DNA from 3 places in the Erwinia sp. AC075 genome. Region 2 is predicted to be linked to each of the others. Evidence: riboswitches for the same ligand, from Rfam matches in the RefSeq annotation. Region 2 holds a riboswitch; each other region holds the start of a gene.
The links. A riboswitch is a leader RNA that binds a small molecule or an ion and turns the genes downstream of it on or off. The one in region 2 is predicted to bind thiamine pyrophosphate.
Positions count from the first base shown of each region.

Region 1 (5,884 bases), 560 kb from region 2:
CGACTACCCAGGCCAGTGACAGTTGGGCACGCATCACCGAACTGAACATCACCACCTCTCTGGCCGAGCTGTCAGCATATTCGCGGGCAAGGGCAAAGATTTGCGGCATCGACACGCTGGCCAGCGCGGAGAGCAGCACGCCAAAGGTAATCAGCGTCAGATAATCACGGTTGAAGGCAAAGATCAGCGCGTTGCCAATCGCCATCACGCAGCAAAACAGGATCAGCATGCGGCGGTCGCCCCGGTTGTCCGAGCGCTTTGCCAGCAGAATGCTCACCGCAATGCCGGCTATCGCATTGATGGTGTAAAACAGCCCGACCCAGAACGGGCGAACGGCCACTTCACGGGTCAGAAACAGGCTAAGCGTCGGAGCCTGAAGCGCACCCGCCACGCCCACCATAAACGACACGGCCATAAAGGCGACGTAAACAGGATTGATACGGCGACGGCGCGTGAGGAGCGATTTCATAGCTGATCCTTCAAAAAAAGTCGCCACAAATGTGAGTCGACAAACAGCAAGCATAGAAGAAAACATGGAGCAGCGAAAAAAGCCAGCAAGGTATTAACCCGGCTGGCTGGTGAAAGGCACCATACTCAGAATCATCAATGTCAGAGCGCATTCGAAGAATGTCTCCCGCTCTTTCATCTGCGGGCATTATCGTCCTAATATAAGGAAGAAAAAACAGACTGCTTTCTGATAAGGGTTCCTCTTTTATGTCTTCTGCCCGCTTACAACAACAGTTTATCCGCCTGTGGCAGTGCTGCGAAGGCCAGCCGCAGGAGACCACGCTCAACGATCTGGCGGTACAACTGAGCTGCTCCCGCCGGCATATGCGCAATCTGCTGAACGCGATGCAGGAACAGGGCTGGCTGAACTGGCAGGCTGAAGCCGGGCGCGGAAAACGTTCAAAGCTTAGCTTCCATTACACCGGGCTGGCATTGCAACAGCAGCGGGCGGAAGAGTTGCTGGAGAACGATCGCATCGACCAACTGGTGCAGCTGGTGGGCGATAAAAACGCGGTCAGACAGATGCTGATCTCGCATCTTGGCCGCAGTTTCCGCCAGGGGAAACATATCCTGCGGGTGATGTACTATCGCTCGTTACTGAATCTGTTACCCGGTACGCCGCTGCGTCGTTCTGAAACCCACCTTGCCCGTCAGATTTTTAGCAGCCTGACGCGGATAAATGAGGAAAATGGGGAAATCGAAGCCGATATTGCCCACCACTGGCAGCAGCTTTCTCCGCTGCACTGGCGGTTTTATCTGCGCCCGGCGATCCACTTTCATCATGGCCGGGAGCTGGAGATGGCCGACATAATCAGCACCCTTGAGCGACTGAAGCCCCAACGCCTTTATGCCCATTTCGATCGCATTGAGTCCTCGGCGCCCTGGACGCTGGATATTCATCTGCATCAGCCCGACAACTGGCTTCCCTGGCTGCTGGGCAGCGTCAGCACCATGATCCTGCCAAAAGAGTGGCCATTCCTCGCGGACTTCGCCCGTCAGCCGATTGGCACCGGCCCGTATGCGGTGGTGCGCAATCAGACCACCCAACTGAGGATCCAGGCGTTTGATGACTATTTTGGTTACCGCGCGCTGATTGATGAAGTGAATATCTGGGTGCTGCCGGAAATCAGTGATGAGCTGGTTTATGCCGGGGTTAAGCTGGAAGGCAAAGGGCTGGAAGAAAAATCGGAAGAGAGTCGTCTGGAAGAAGGCTGCTATTTCCTGCTGTTTGACCAGCGATCCGAACAGGGTCGCGATGAACACATCCGTCGCTGGGTCAGCACGCTGTTCAACCCAATCGCCCTGCTGAACCATGCCGGTATTGGCTATCAACGCTACTGGTTCCCGGCTTATGGCCTGCTGCCGCGCTGGCATCATCGCCGCGATATGGCTGCCAGCCAGAAGCCCGACGGGCTGACCACCCTGACGCTGACCTGGTATAACGATCACGTCGAGCATCAGGGCATCGCCAATGCGTTACGGCCAATCCTCGCCGAACAGGGCGTGGAGTTGATCACCCAACAGGTCGATTATGACGTCTGGCACCGTGGCGAAGCCGAAAGCGATATCTGGCTCGGCAGCGCCAACTTCACCCTGCCGCTGGAATTTTCCGTGTTTGCGCTGCTGTACGAAATCCCGCTGGTGCATCATTGCGTGACGCTGGACTGGGAAAAGGATGCGCAACGCTGGCGCGAACAGAAGCTGCCGCTGGCCGACTGGGGCAAGCAGTTGATCAACACCTGGACGCTGCATCCGCTGTTCCATCACTGGCTGCTGCTGGAAGGTCAACGCAGTATGCGCGGAGTCAGAATGAATATGCTGGGCTGGTTTGATTTTAAATCCGCCTGGTTCGCCCCTGACGACGCATGATGCTTTCGTTACCCAGCGGAAATCACTAGAATAGGCCGTTCTCAACGGGGTGCGTTCGCGGTGTTTCACTGCCAGCGCTGAGACAAACCCGTCGAACCTGATCCGGATAATGCCGGCGTAGGGATTTGAGACTCTCCAGATTGCTCAGATCCTTTGCGACACCTAACTTTCAAGGAACGCAAAGTGTTAAAAAAAGTTCTGCCTTTACTGATCCTCAGCACCTTCCCGGCCTTCGCGGCTAAACCCGTCCTGACTGTTTATACCTACGACTCATTTTCCGCTGACTGGGGGCCGGGTCCTGCCATCAAAAAGGCGTTTGAAGCAGACTGCGGCTGCGAGCTGAAATACGTGGCGCTGGAAGACGGCGTCTCGCTGCTTAACCGTCTGCGGATGGAAGGCAAAAACAGCAAGGCGGACGTGGTGCTGGGCCTCGATAACAATCTGCTGGATGCGGCAGAGAAAACCGGCCTGTTCGCACCAGGCCAGGTGGACACCAGCAAGGTCACCGTTCCGGGTGGCTGGAACGATAAGACCTTTGTGCCGTATGACTACGGCTGGTTCGCCTTTGTGTACGATAAAACCAAGCTGCAAAATCCGCCCACCAGCCTGAAAGAGTTGGTCAACAGCGATAAACCGTTGAAGATTATTTATGAAGATCCCCGCACCAGCACCCCGGGCCTCGGCCTGCTGTTGTGGATGCAGAAAGTGTTCGGCGATAAGGCACCGGAAGCCTGGCAGAAGCTGGCGAAGAAAACCGTCACCGTCACCAAAGGCTGGAGCGAAGCTTACGGGCTGTTCCTCAAGGGTGAAGGCGATATGGTGCTGAGCTACACCACCTCTCCGGCTTACCACCTGATTGAAGAGAAGAAATCGCAGTATGCCGCCGCCAATTTCAGCGAAGGTCACTACCTGCAGGTAGAAGTGGCCGGGCAGCTGAAAAGCAGCAAACAGCCGGAACTGGCGCAGAAATTCATGAAATTTATGCTGGATAAACCGTTCCAGGACAGCATCCCAACCGGCAACTGGATGTATCCGGTGGTGAAAAGCACCTTGCCTGCCGGTTTCGATACCCTGACCGTCCCGTCCAACTCGCTGCAATACACGCCACAGGAAGTCGCCAGCCAACGTAGCCAATGGATCAGTGCATGGCAACGCGCCGTCAGCCGCTGAGTGCTGGCCCGTTAGTGCCCGGTGCGCTGGCGGCGACGCTGCTGGTCGCCGTGGCCCTGACCGCATTCAGCGCGCTATGGCTGAGTGCGCCGGCGGTCCACTGGCGGGATCTCTGGCAGGATGACTATCTCTGGCACGTCCTGCGCTTCTCCTTCTGGCAGGCCTTTCTTTCCGCGGTACTGGCGGTAGTGCCGGCGATCCCGCTGGCCCGCGCACTTTACCGACGCCGCTTCCCCGGCCGGGACACGCTGTTAAGACTCTGCGCGATGACGCTGGTATTGCCGGTGTTAGTGGCGGTGTTTGGCATCCTCAGCGTCTATGGCCGCACGGGCTGGCTGGCCGATCTCTGCGCGTTGCTGGGCATTCCCTATACCTTCATGCCGTATGGCTTGCAGGGCATTTTGCTGGCGCATGTGTTCTTTAATTTGCCGTTAGCCGCGCGTCTGCTGCTGCAGGCGCTGGAACAGATCCCCGGAGAGCAGCGCCAGCTGGCCGCGCAGCTGGGATTACGCGGCTGGAACCATTTCGTGGTGGTCGAATGGCCCTGGCTGCGGCGGCAAATTCTGCCTGCCGGCGCGCTGATTTTTATGCTCTGTTTTGCCAGCTTCGCAACCGTCCTGTCGCTCGGCGGCGGACCAAAAGCCACCACCATCGAGCTGGCGATCTTCCAGGCGCTGAACTTTGATTACGATCCGGGCCGTGCCGCCCTGCTGGCGATGATTCAGATGGTCTGCTGTCTGGGATTGGTGATGTTAAGTCAGTGGCTCAGCAAAGCGATTCCGTCGGGCACGGCAAGCATCAACGGCTGGCGAAATCCTGAAGACAGCGGGCGCGCCAAAGTGTGGGATGCGCTGTTAATCTTCGCCGCGCTGCTTTTATTACTGCCGCCGCTGCTGGCGGTGATCGTGGATGGCCTGAATCAGGGGCTGCCCGCGGTATTACGCCAACCGGCACTGTGGCAGGCCACCTTCACCTCAATACGCATTGCGCTTGGCGCAGGGTTACTGTGTGTGATCCTGACGGTGATGCTGCTGTGGAGCAGCCGGGAATTGCGTATGCGTCAGCGCGTCTGGCTCGGCCAGTCGCTGGAACTGAGCGGCATGTTGATTCTGGCCATGCCCGGCATCGTGCTGGCGACCGGCTTCTTTCTGCTGCTGAATGCCACCGTGGGCCTGCCGGACGCCGCCGATGGCATCGTAATTTTCACCAATGCGCTGATGGCCATTCCTTACGCCATGAAGGTGCTGGAAAACCCTCTGCGGGACATTGCCGAACGCTATAACCGGCTCTGTTTGTCGCTGGATATTCACGGCTGGAATCGCGTCAAACTGATCGAACTACGCGCGTTAAAACGCCCTCTTGCGCAGGCGCTGGCGTTTGCCTGCGTGCTGTCGATTGGCGATTTTGGCGTGGTGGCGCTGTTTGGTAATGAAAATTTCCGCACGCTGCCGTTTTATCTCTATCAACAGATTGGCTCCTACCGTAGCGAAGATGGCGCGGTCACTGCGCTGCTGCTTTTGCTGCTCTGCTTCCTTCTGTTCACCCTGATTGAAAAACTGCCGGGACGCCATGCTGACGTTAACTAATCTGACCTACCTCTATAACCATCTGCCGATGCGCTTTTCACTGAGCATGCAGGCGGGAGAAAGGCTGGCGATCCTCGGCCCGAGCGGCGCGGGGAAAAGCACCCTGCTGAGCCTGGTGGCGGGGTTTCTTGCAGTAAATAGCGGCAGCTTGCTGCTGAATGGCGAAGATCACAGCCACACGCCACCGGCGAAGCGACCGGTTTCCATGCTGTTCCAGGAGAATAACCTGTTCCCGCATCTGACGGTGGCGCAGAACATCGGCCTTGGCCTGCATCCCGGGCTGAAGCTGGATCCTCAGCAGAAGCAGGCGTTGCAGGACATCGCGCGAAGAGTCGGTCTGGACACCTTGCTGGACCGTTTGCCTTCGCAACTTTCCGGTGGGCAACGGCAGCGGGCGGCGCTGGCGCGATGTCTGGTGCGTCAGCAACCGTTGCTGCTGCTGGATGAGCCGTTCTCTGCCTTGGATCCGGCCCTGCGCAAAGAGATGCTGCAGCTGGTGGATGAGGTCTGTCAGGAGAGGAAGATGACGCTACTGATGGTGTCTCACAGTATTGAGGATGCCGCGCGGATAGCGCCACGCAGCATACTGATTGTCGACGGACGGGTTTACTGGGACGGCAGCACCGACGTGCTGCTCAATGGTGACGTGGCTGAAGCCGCCGTGCTGGGCATTAATGTCCGATAAAGACTTCTGACAACAGATGGCGGAATATCGGCATCATCGGATGGAATTGCAGGGCGACAAAGCTGGC
Region 1 is NZ_CEEDEU010000001.1:2,911,544-2,917,427, forward strand. Features, by position in the region: gene AC0IXH_RS13860 (sugar efflux transporter) at 1-469, opposite strand, end outside; gene sgrR (HTH-type transcriptional regulator SgrR) at 715-2,376, shown strand; TPP riboswitch at 2,412-2,518, shown strand; gene thiB (thiamine ABC transporter substrate binding subunit) at 2,560-3,546, shown strand; gene thiP (thiamine/thiamine pyrophosphate ABC transporter permease ThiP) at 3,522-5,132, shown strand; gene thiQ (thiamine ABC transporter ATP-binding protein ThiQ) at 5,116-5,817, shown strand; gene AC0IXH_RS13885 (DedA family protein) at 5,804-5,884, opposite strand, start outside.
Region 1: it holds a riboswitch for thiamine pyrophosphate, as region 2 does, so the genes downstream of both, thiB (thiamine ABC transporter substrate binding subunit) here and thiC (phosphomethylpyrimidine synthase ThiC) in region 2, are expected to answer to the same signal.

Region 2 (5,884 bases):
ATTGCGGGAAGAGGTAACAACAAAGAGAAAAAATCCATAAGAGCCACAGGCCCCATAAGTAATGTTCTTTCCTGAACCTTTCCATGGCATCATTCCCTGATGTTATTAACATGACATTAATATTAATGCAGTCTGGCAGACAAAATCAGAACAATAAAATACGTGATGCTGCACGATTAAGCACAGTAGTTTATTTAAAAAAATGAAATACGATGATTAAACACCCGAGCGGGTTCAGCAAAAGCCGGCAAAGGGTGAATTTGCCGGCCTGGGTACTTACTCAGCCTCTTCGCGGCAAAGCACCACGGTATCCTCAATCAGGCGACGGGCGACCGTTCCTGGAGGAGGAAGCTGCGGTAAGGCATCAAAGCGATACCAACCCGCATCCAGTAGCTCTTTGGGATCGATGACAATCTCGCCGCTGTCGTAATCGGCCATAAAAGCCATCATCAACGACTGGGGGAACGGCCAGGGTTGAGAGGAGACGTAACGCAAGTTTTTCACCTTCAGCCCGCTCTCTTCCATCACTTCCCGCGCGACGGTTTGTTCCAGCGTTTCGCCGACTTCAACAAAACCGGCCAGCACCGTGTAGATGCCGTTACGGTGTTTGGTATGCTGGGCCAGCAGGATCTCTTCCCCACGGCGGATCGCCACAATGATGCAGGGCGCGATTTGCGGGTAATAGCGCTGTCGACAATGGCGGCACAGGCAGGCAAGTTCGGTTTTGCTGTGGTGCATTTCATGACCGCAGTAGCCGCACCACTTATGCGAGCGATAGAACTCCGCCAGCTGGATCCCTTTACCCGCCAGCTGGAACAGGCCCACGTCCAGATCGAGGATCTGACGCAAGGATCCCATGCCCTCTTGACGGTTCTCACAGATCAGCCAGACGGGAGCGCCCTGCCACTCGCCGATTTGTGATCCGTGCGATCCTGTCAGGCTTAATTCTTGTGCGCTACCGAACGGTAATTGACCTTTCGGTAACCAAAGTTTATGTTCATGACTGACAACCCACCAGCCAACGTCTACGCTTGAAATCTCACGTTGCATAAAATTGCTCATCCTCAGCTTTACAGACTTTCTGAAATACTGGATTGGGGCGAAATAGTAATAATTACACTCATGGAGTCACTCATGCTTAACCAGTTAGAAGTTCTGACCGCGCGCGTCGGCGGATGTAGCGACCTGGTAGACTTTTGTCTACGCTCCCGCAGGCAGTTGTTGATTGCCTATTATCGTCTGGTTGGCATCAAGCCTAACAAGGAATCGCTCACTACGCTCGATGAAAACGCGCTGGACAGCTTCTGTCAGGGATTGGTGGATTACCTTTCCACCGGGCATTTCACCGTTTATCAACGCTTTATTCAGGAGATGGAAGGCAGCGAACAGTTGGCTAAAGCCGCGCTGATCTACCCTTCCCTGCAGGCAAACACCGAGATGATCATGCAGGTGTATGATACCCATCTCGAGAAGGCCATCGATCACGATAACTGTCTCGAATTCCAGAATGCTTTGTCCACAGTGGGCGAAGCGCTGGAAGCGCGTTTCACGCTTGAAGACCGCTTTATTCAGCTGGCGCTGGAAAAAACGGCGGATAAGCCTGAGGCAGCTAATGAGAGTGCGCTTGCCCGTCCGGCGTAAACGTTATCAGATTGTAAACCCCTTGTAGTTTCAAAAAAGCCCCTTTATGCTGAAAGGGCACTATGTGGCGAGGCCAGTCCTGCCACGATTGTTTTGCTGGTGCTGTCTGCCAGCAAAATTCTTCTTGTCGGAGTGCCCTTAGGGGCTGAGACCGTTAATTCGGGATCCGCGGAACCTGATCAGGTTAGTACCTGCGAAGGGAACAAGAGTAAATCTTCAGTGACGGTGTGGATCCGACCATTTTCACACCCTGCGCTTACTCCTCCGAACTCCAGGCAAGCAAATTCCCTTTTTTCAGGAACGAGCTATGTCTACCCGTGATAAAAGACCGACCCGCCGCGAACAGCGCGCAGAAGCCCAGCAGTTTATCGACTCCCTTCAGGGCACCGCTTTCCCCAATTCTAAACGCATCTGGCTGAACGGTTCGCGCGAGGATATTCGCGTGCCGATGCGTGAAATCCAGCTCAGTCCGACGATGGTCGGTGGCAGCAAAGACAATCCGCAGTTTGAAGATAACGAACCGGTACCGGTGTATGACACGGCCGGACCTTATGGCGATCCGGACGCAAAAATTGATGTGCATCGCGGACTTGCCAGGCTACGCAATGACTGGATTGAACAGCGTGGTGATACTCAGCACATTGAGCAGCTCAGTTCGGTGTACACCCAACAGCGCCTGGCGGATGAAGGCCTCGATCATTTGCGTTTTGACCATCTTCCCCGCCCACGCAAGGCACTGGCTGGCCGCTGCGTGACGCAAATGCATTACGCGCGTTTGGGCGTGATTACGCCAGAGATGGAATTTATCGCCCTGCGTGAAAATATGGGCCGCGAACGTATTCGGGGTGACGTGCTGTTGCAACAGCATCCCGGCAATAGCTTTGGTGCCAGCCTGCCGGAAAATATCACGGCAGAGTTCGTCCGGCAGGAAGTGGCGGCCGGCCGCGCCATCATCCCTGCAAATATTAACCATCCTGAATCCGAAGCGATGATTATTGGCCGCAATTTCCTGGTGAAGATTAACGCCAATATCGGTAACTCCGCGGTCAGCTCGTCGATTGAAGAGGAAGTGGAGAAGCTGGTGTGGTCCGCCCGCTGGGGCGCCGATACGGTGATGGATCTTTCTACCGGGCGCAATATTCATGAGACGCGCGAATGGATCCTGCGTAACAGTCCCGTTCCGATTGGTACGGTTCCGATCTATCAGGCGCTGGAAAAAGTGAACGGTGTGGCAGAGGATCTCAACTGGGAAGTGTTCCGCGATACCTTGCTGGAACAGGCTGAACAGGGCGTCGATTACTTCACCATCCATGCCGGTGTGTTGCTGCGCTATGTGCCGATGACCGCAAAACGCCTGACGGGGATCGTCTCCCGGGGGGGATCGATCATGGCCAAGTGGTGCCTGTCTCACCACAAAGAGAGCTTCCTCTACGAACACTTCCGCGAGATCTGCGAGCTGTGCGCCGCCTACGACGTTTCGCTGTCGCTGGGCGACGGACTTCGTCCAGGATCGATTCAGGATGCCAACGATGAAGCGCAGTTTGCCGAGCTGCATACGCTGGGCGAGCTGACCAAAATTGCCTGGGAGTATGACGTGCAGGTGATGATCGAAGGGCCAGGACATGTGCCGATGCAGATGATCCGCCGTAATATGACCGAGCAACTCGATCACTGCCATGAAGCGCCCTTCTATACGCTCGGCCCGCTAACCACCGATATCGCGCCTGGCTACGACCATTTCACCTCCGGTATTGGCGCGGCGATGATTGGCTGGTTTGGCTGCGCAATGCTCTGTTACGTCACGCCGAAAGAGCATCTGGGCTTGCCCAACAAGGAAGATGTTAAGCAGGGTCTGATTACCTACAAGATTGCCGCGCATGCCGCCGACCTGGCAAAAGGGCATCCCGGCGCGCAGATCCGCGATAACGCCATGTCCAAAGCCCGCTTCGAATTCCGCTGGGAAGATCAGTTTAATCTGGCACTCGATCCTCATACCGCGCGCGCCTATCACGATGAAACGCTGCCGCAGGAATCGGGCAAGGTCGCCCACTTCTGTTCAATGTGCGGCCCGAAATTCTGTTCGATGAAAATTACTCAGGAAGTGCGGGACTATGCCGCCAGACAGGAGGCGGAAGCCAAACCGATTGAGGTTGGTATGGCCGAAATGTCAGAGGCTTTCCGTACCCGCGGCGGGGAACTTTATCACCCCGCCGATGCGCTGTCGCAGGAGGAAAAAGCATGAGCCGCTCAGCCTTCCCGCCAACGTCGGCCCAGCTTGGACTCTATCCGGTCGTGGAAACGGTGCCCTGGATCGCGCGCCTGCTTGAAGCGGGCGTGCGTACGATTCAGTTACGAATCAAGGATCTGCCTGACGCGGCGGTCGAAAACGATATCGCGGCGGCTATCGAACTGGGTAAGCGTTATCAGGCACGCCTGTTTATCAATGACTACTGGCAGCTGGCGATTAAATATCAGGCCTATGGCGTGCATCTGGGCCAGGAAGATTTGGATGTCGCCGATCTGGATGCGATCCATCGCGCCGGATTACGGCTTGGGCTTTCAACCCATGACGATGCCGAGCTCGATCGGGCGCTGGCTGAGAAGCCGTCCTATATCGCCCTCGGACACGTCTTTCCGACCCAGACCAAAAATATGCCCTCTTCGCCGCAGGGATTGCAGGAGTTGCAGCGCCATATTTCCCGCCTGAAAGGGATTTCCACGGTGGCGATTGGCGGCATCAGTCTGGAACGGGCACCGCAGGTCTTGGCAACCGGCGTGGGAAGCATTGCGGTGGTCAGCGCCATCACGCTGGCGCCTGACTGGCAGGCAGCTACCGCGCAGCTGCTCGATCTGGCTGGAAACGGGGACGAAGCCCATGTTCAGTGACAACGACTTTTTACGCTACAGCCGTCAGCTCCTGCTGGAGGAGTTTGGCCTCGATGGCCAGCAGAAATTGCAGGCAGGCAGCGTACTGATTATCGGCCTCGGCGGATTGGGTTCACCTGCGGCGCTCTACCTCGCTGCCGCAGGCGTTGGCAAGCTGGTGCTGGCCGATGACGATAGCGTGCATATCAGTAATCTTCAGCGCCAGGTGCTGTTTCGCACGAATGAAACCGGTCAGTCCAAAGTCGCCGTGGCGAAGAAGCACCTACAGTCGCTAAACCCGCAGGTGGAGTTTATTGCTCTGGCGCAGCGGATGACGGCTGAATCACTCAGGGAAGTCGTGCAGCAGGTCGACCTGGTGCTGGATTGCAGCGACAACATGGAAACCCGCCATGCGGTCAATGCCGCCTGCGTGGAACAGGGTAAGCCGTTAGTCAGTGCCAGCGCCGTTGGCTTGGGTGGCCAGCTGCTGGTGCTTACGCCTCCTTTTGAACACGGTTGCTATCGCTGCTTATGGCCGGACGCAGATGAACCCCAGCGAAATTGCCGTACCGCAGGCGTGCTGGGTCCTGTGGTGGGCGTAATGGGTACCTTACAGGCGTTAGAAGCCTTAAAGATGCTGGCAGGCCAGCCGTCCTGCCTTGACGGCAAACTTCGGCTGTTTGACGGCAGGCAACAAACCTGGCGAACGCTGTCGCTGCAACGCAGTGTGGATTGCCCGGTATGCGGGGTCAGTGATGAAAATCGTGGTTAACGATGAAAACCTGACGCTGGCCGGCACGCTGACGCTGGCCGGGCTGCTGGAGCAGCTTTCCCGCCACCAGCCAGGCACCGCGCTGGCCGTTAACCAGCAGATTATTCCCCGCGATCGCTGGTCCTCTTACTTATTACAGGAAGGCGATGATCTGGTGATTTTCCAGGCCATTGCCGGAGGCTGACATGCTGCAAATTGCTGATAAAACCTTTTCGTCTCGTTTATTTACCGGTACGGGCAAATTCTCCAGTCCACAAATGATGATTGCGGCGTTGCGCGAGTCCGGCAGCCAGCTGGTCACCATGGCGATGAAGCGGATTGATTTACGCGGTGGCGATGACGGGATCCTGCGGCCTCTTCAGGAACTGGGCGTGCAGCTGCTGCCAAACACGTCCGGCGCTAAAACCGCAGAGGAAGCCATTTTTGCTGCCCGTCTGGCACGCGAAGCCCTGGGCACCCATTGGCTAAAGCTGGAAATCCACCCGGACGTTCGCTATCTGCTGCCCGATGCCATCGAAACGCTGAAAGCAGCGGAGATCCTGGTGCGGGAAGGCTTTACCGTATTGCCGTACTGCCACGCCGATCCGGTGCTGTGCAAGCGGTTGG
Region 2 is NZ_CEEDEU010000001.1:3,473,438-3,479,321, forward strand. Features, by position in the region: gene nudC (NAD(+) diphosphatase) at 277-1,050, opposite strand; gene AC0IXH_RS16350 (Rsd/AlgQ family anti-sigma factor) at 1,135-1,641, shown strand; TPP riboswitch at 1,760-1,860, shown strand; gene thiC (phosphomethylpyrimidine synthase ThiC) at 1,949-3,883, shown strand; gene thiE (thiamine phosphate synthase) at 3,880-4,527, shown strand; gene AC0IXH_RS16365 (HesA/MoeB/ThiF family protein) at 4,517-5,278, shown strand; gene thiS (sulfur carrier protein ThiS) at 5,262-5,462, shown strand; gene AC0IXH_RS16375 (thiazole synthase) at 5,464-5,884, shown strand, end outside.

Region 3 (5,884 bases), 2.8 Mb from region 2:
CTGCGTGACAACGATAGCAATATCACTGCCAGCGGATTACAATTAATTCGCTATTCCAGTGAAGAAAGATTGAACGAAATAATGCAGATATTCCGCGATCATGATGTAAAAATAAACAATCCGCATGTCTTTACCATTGAAGAAGGTAAGCAAGGGGAAATTAAGGCCGAGGTGGTCTCAGTTAAAAAGGCGCTGGACCCGGCAGGACTGCTCAACCCAGGAAAGCTGCAGGGTTGGGACGTGCGCGACACGCTGGAATTACCAAGCGATCCGCTGTCACTGAATAAATGAAATCAGCATGAAATTAATTACAGTGAGTAAATAAAGCACGCAGCTAAAATAACGCGCTCGCCACTGGACGGTTTTACGGGATACCAAAAAACAATTACTCAGCAAATTTTGCTGCGGGCAGATCATTTTCAATTTTTGACAGGAAGCTATTGATGAAAACAAAGAAGGTCAACTTTGCGCTAAAGTTGGGTGCACTCGTCGTCTCTCAGGCTTTATTAATGGGTAACGCGCTGGCCGCGGCACCGGTTTCGGATTGTGATGCCGGCGTCGCCGATTCACTGACCGAAATGTTTACCTGCGGCTCGGTCCATGGCAGCCTGCGCAGCCTTTATTATTCCACCCACAACGCCTATTTCTCGCCGGGCTACTCTCAGGACACCGTCAGTTACGGCGGCAGCGTGAAGTATGCCACGGCGGAATATTATGGCCTGAGCCTTGGCGTCAGCGGCATTTTGCAACGCGGCATCTCGCATAACGATGACCACCTGATCGGTGAACTGGGGCCAAACGAGACCGGCGTCGGCGAAGCCTATCTGAGCTGGCACTATCAGGACTTCCGCATCACCGCCGGTGACCAGCGTATCAATATCCCGTTTATCGGCGACTACGACTGGCGCATCACCCCGATCCTGTTCCGGGGTGTGGACGCCAATTATGGCGACAGCGACAACTTCCTGCACGCCACCAAAATTACCCGCTATAAACCCTGGGGTGACGATCAGTTTCTCGACACCACCGCTTACACCGATGCCGATGGCCGCACTAACGGCATGTGGGGCATCGGCGGCGGACGTGCCCTGAAGCTGGATGATAAAAAGCTGACCGGCCAGCTGTGGTACGAAGAATACAATAACTACACCAAGATGGTTTACGCCGACAGCTTCCTGTCGTGGTCGGAAAATCCGTTGCAGCCCAAAATTGGCGTGCAGTTTATTCGCGGCCTGAGTCAGGGCGACGCGCTGGCGGGCGAAGTAAACAGCACCAGCTACGGCGCGCAGTATGCGATGAATTTTGTGCCGTCATTGCGCTGGTCACTGAACTGGGACCATATCGCCGCCAGTGAGAATGCCTATGGCAACGGCGCGCTGGTGACGCCTTATGCCCATAACACCTCGTCCGGCCAGTATTTTGCCCAACCGTTCTTCACCAGTACCCAGGATTTGGGGAGCGGCAACGCCTACTCCACCGATCTGAACTGGACCGCCAACAGCAATATTTCCCTCGGCAGCCGCTACTCGTTTATGGATTTGACCGCCAGCGCCGGCGCGTCCAGCAGCAATCAGTCGGAGTACCTGATTTACGGCACCTACAGCTTTGATGGCGTGCTGAAAGGGCTGAGCCTGACCGACTTTGTCGGCGTGCAAACCACCTCGACCTCTGACAAGAACTTCTGGCAGAACCGCTTAGCGTTAGAATATGATTTCTAAGCCAAAACAGGCTTAGTGGCGCTTAAACAACGGCTTTCGCAAGAAGGCCGTTTTTCATTATGACGCCAACTCGGCTGCCAGCCATCGATTGTAATCAAAAAGTAAATATCGTATAACAAGCCTCTCCGAGGGGTGTCCTTTATGGGCTGAGATGGCGACGTTAGCCGGACCCTTTGAACCTGATCTGGGTCATGCCAGCGAAGGGACGGGTTGGCAATAGCACCACTTTCGATCGTTGCCTGTTCATACCTCTGCACGCCCGGATCTCCACTCACTTTTGGAGGTCCCATGTCTGACAACATGTTTTCCCGTGGTCTTTATGGCCAGCTTCGCCAGCAAGCCGCGGCTGACTGGCAGCACTACGTTAACCACCCTTTTCTTCAGCAGTTGGCCCAGGGCACGCTGCCTGAAAGCGCGTTTCGGCGTTATCTGACCCAGGACTACCTGTTCCTGATCCATTTCGCCCGCGCCTATGCCCTGCTGGTCAGCAAGTTCCGAACCTTGCCAGAAATGCGTGCCGCCACCGCCTCGCTGAACGCCATCGTCGCCGAGCTGCCGCTGCATGTCGGTTACTGCACGCAGTGGGGCATCAGCGAAAGCCAGATGCGCAATGAACAGGAAGCGCCCGAAACCCTCAACTACACCCGCTATGTGCTGGATATCGGCCAGTCCGGCGATGCGCTGGATCTGCTGGCCGCACTGCTTCCCTGCGTCGCGGGCTATGCCGAAATAGGCCTCGGCTTGCTGCACAATCCCACCACCGTCACCGAAGGCAATCCCTACCGCTCGTGGATCGCCAACTACGGCGACGAAAACTATCTGGCCAGCGTTCAGCGGGCGATAGATCTACTGGAAACGGTTGGGGTTCAGCGCGGCGCACAAAGTCGTCTGCCGGAGCTTTCAACCATCTTCACCACCGCCACCCGGCTGGAAAGTGCCTTCTGGCAGATGGGCCTCAATGCCAGCCTGAGCAACGTGGTATGAACAGTCATGACATTGCCCGCGGCGTGATCCCGCCGGGGATTGAGGTGCGCGATCTGACCCTGCGCTACGGCGCACGGACGGTGTTTGAACGGCTGAATGTCGATATCACCGGCGGTCAGTTTGCCGCGATGCTGGGAGCCAGCGGCGTCGGCAAAACCAGCCTGCTGAAGATCATAGCCGGGCTGGCGCAGCCGACGGCAGGCACGGTCACGGGCAGCGATGGCCTGCCGGTGCAGGGACGCGTGGCCTATATGGGGCAGAAAGATCTGCTCTATCCGTGGCTAACCGTCCGCGAGAATATCAGCCTCGCCTCACGCCTGCGTGGCGAGAAGCCCGACCGCGAATGGGCTGACGAGCTGACGGCGCGCGTCGGGCTCAGCGGCTATGGCGACAGCCTGCCTGCCGGGCTGTCCGGCGGTATGCGGCAGCGAGCCGCGCTGGCCCGCACGCTTTATCAGCGTCAGCCGATGGTGCTGATGGACGAGCCTTTTTCAGCGCTGGACGCCATTACCCGCACCAGTATCCAGACCCTGGCCTCGACGTTACTGACCGGCCACACGGTGTTACTGATCACCCACGATCCGCTGGAGGCCTGCCGCCTTAGCCACCAGCTGTTGGTGCTGTCTGCGGCCGGGATTGATGATTCGCATCAGATTGCCGGACTGCCGCCACGGGCCCCTGACGATCGGCATCTGTTGCAGAGCCAGGGTGAATTATTGCAACAGCTGACCCGGGCGGCAGGATGATATCCGTAAAAGAATCGGCCTTTGGCCGCTGGCGGCGTGGCCTGACGGTGTTTATCGGCCTGATTACCGTCTGGTGGGCAATCACCCGCAGCGGCGTTCCTGCCTTCCTGCTGCCCACACCGATGTCGGTTGCCGACGTCCTGTGGACCAGCCGCGCGTATCTGGCGGCGCACACGCTGGTGACCGCGGCGGAAATCGTCAGCGGGCTGGTCGCCGGCGTGTTGCTCGGCGCCATCCTTGCGCTGTGCATGATGTTCTCCCCCCGCTTACAGCGCTGGCTGATGCCGCTGGTGCTGACCAGCCAGGCCATACCGGTTTTTGCGCTGGCACCCTTGCTGGTGCTGTGGTTCGGCTTCGGCATCAGCGCCAAGGTGGCGATGGCGGTGCTGGTGATTTTCTTCCCGGTCACCTCGGCTTTCTTCGACGGGTTGCGCCGGGTCAATAACGATCTTCTCGACCTCGCCCGCACCATGGGCGCATCCCGCTGGGCGTTATTACGCCATGTGCGGCTGATGGCGGCGCTGCCTGCGTTTGGCTCCGGGCTGAGGATGGCGGCGGCGGTGGCACCGATTGGCGCCATCATCGGCGAATGGGTCGGCGCAGGCGAAGGTCTGGGCTACGTGATGCTGAACGCCAATGCGCGGATGCAAACCGAACTCTGCTTTGCGGCACTTTTTATTCTGGTGCTGATGACTCTGCTGCTGTGGCTGGCGGTGGACAGTGCACTGCGTCGCCTGATCCGCTGGGCACCGGAAAATGACTGATCGATACCTCACTCAAGGGAAACACATGTTTAAGAAAACCCTCTGCGGCCTGCTGCTGACTGCCGCCTGTGCCCACGCCGCCAGCGCCAACGACAAGCTGACGCTGGTGCTGGACTGGTATATCAACCCCGATCACGCGCCGATCATGGTCGCGGAACAGATCGGCGCGTTTAAGGAACAAGGGCTGGAGGTGAAGATTGTGCCGCCTTCCGATCCGGCATTGCCGCCACGGCTGGTGGCAGCCAAACAGGCCGACCTGGCGATCACCTATCAGCCACAGCTGCATTTCTTTGCCGATCAGGGCTTACCGCTGATGCGCGTCGGCACGCTGATTAACTCGCCGTTAAATACGGTGATGACGCTGGATAAAAGCATCACCTCGCCGGCCGGACTGAAGGGCAAAAAAATTGGCTACTCGGTCAGCGGTATTGAACAGGCGACGCTGGGCACCATGCTCAACCATGAAAAGGTCAGTCTGGATCAGGTGAAGATGGTCAACGTCAATTTCCAGCTCAACAGCGCGCTGATGGCGGGCCAGGTCGATGCGGTGATAGGCGGCTATCGCAATATCGAAGCGCTGGAGCTGAAGCAGCACGGTAAGGATCCGCAGGTATTCAACGTTGAGGACTACGGCGTTCCGGCCTATGACGAGCTGATTATCGTGGCGAATCGCGATGAGGTGAACGCGCCGAAAATCAAAAAATTCCTGATTGCGCTGAAGAAAGGCAGCGACTACCTGCATGCCCATCCGCAGGAGAGTTGGGATGCGTTCGCCAGTGCGCACCCGGACCTTAATAATGCCTTAAACAAAGCCGCGTGGATGAAAACCCTGCCGATGTTTGCCCGCGATCCGGCCCATCTGGACAGAGCCCGTTATGACGCTTACGAACGGTTTCTTTTTGACCATAAGCTGATCAAAAAAATCACGCCGGTTAACAATTACGCGATGGAATTACGTTAAGAAATCGTAAAGCCCGCCAGTCGATGCTGGCGGGCGAACAGATGTTACAGGCCATTTCAAGCTGCTGATTACCCTCGGCTATCTGGCATTATCCTGAAAAGCTTTCCCCCCAGGCTTTCTTAGCAAGAACTTATGCCATACTGGAACCTACTGTACAGGTTCTCTGATGCCTGTCCCCCCTCCGACCCCGGGTAAACTCCATGAGCAACTTCCTCAGTCCTGCCGCCGCCTACCTTAATCGCCGCAATGAATTGCTGGCGCAGCGTTCTGTGGTGGAGTCGCCCGTGGTGATTCAGACGATCAATAAGGCGCTGTTAGCCAGTGAGATCGCGATGGCAACCTTCCACGATTTGGAAGCGTTAAAAACCCTGCAACTGCGCAAAGCCAGGCTGATTGACTGGCATGAAGCAGACAGTCAGCAAGAGCTGCAAAACTTCGAGTTGGCCAGCAATGCGCTGACGCTGGCGGACGATGATAATGAGCAGGCATTCCTGAGCTATCAGCGGGATTTTGCCTTGATGGCGGCCTCATTCTCCTGGCAGCATGCCAGCCTGCAGATCGTGCAGAATGAACTGTTCGCCACCACCTTTAACCTGTGGCTGGAGACGCTGGAAGAGCTGTTTGCGTTGCCGGACAGAAAGCTGCTGTTTACCCGCATCAGCAAGATTCTGGCGTTCTCAATCGGTAAAATCCCGGTGCTGGGCGAGGCGA
Region 3 is NZ_CEEDEU010000001.1:722,015-727,898, reverse strand. Features, by position in the region: gene AC0IXH_RS03360 (FAD-binding oxidoreductase) at 1-291, shown strand, start outside; gene AC0IXH_RS03355 (TonB-dependent receptor) at 444-1,718, shown strand; TPP riboswitch at 1,837-1,941, shown strand; gene tenA (thiaminase II) at 2,007-2,702, shown strand; gene AC0IXH_RS03345 (ABC transporter ATP-binding protein) at 2,699-3,448, shown strand; gene AC0IXH_RS03340 (ABC transporter permease) at 3,445-4,212, shown strand; gene AC0IXH_RS03335 (ABC transporter substrate-binding protein) at 4,238-5,173, shown strand; gene AC0IXH_RS03330 (hypothetical protein) at 5,374-5,884, shown strand, end outside.
Region 3: it holds a riboswitch for thiamine pyrophosphate, as region 2 does, so the genes downstream of both, tenA (thiaminase II) here and thiC (phosphomethylpyrimidine synthase ThiC) in region 2, are expected to answer to the same signal.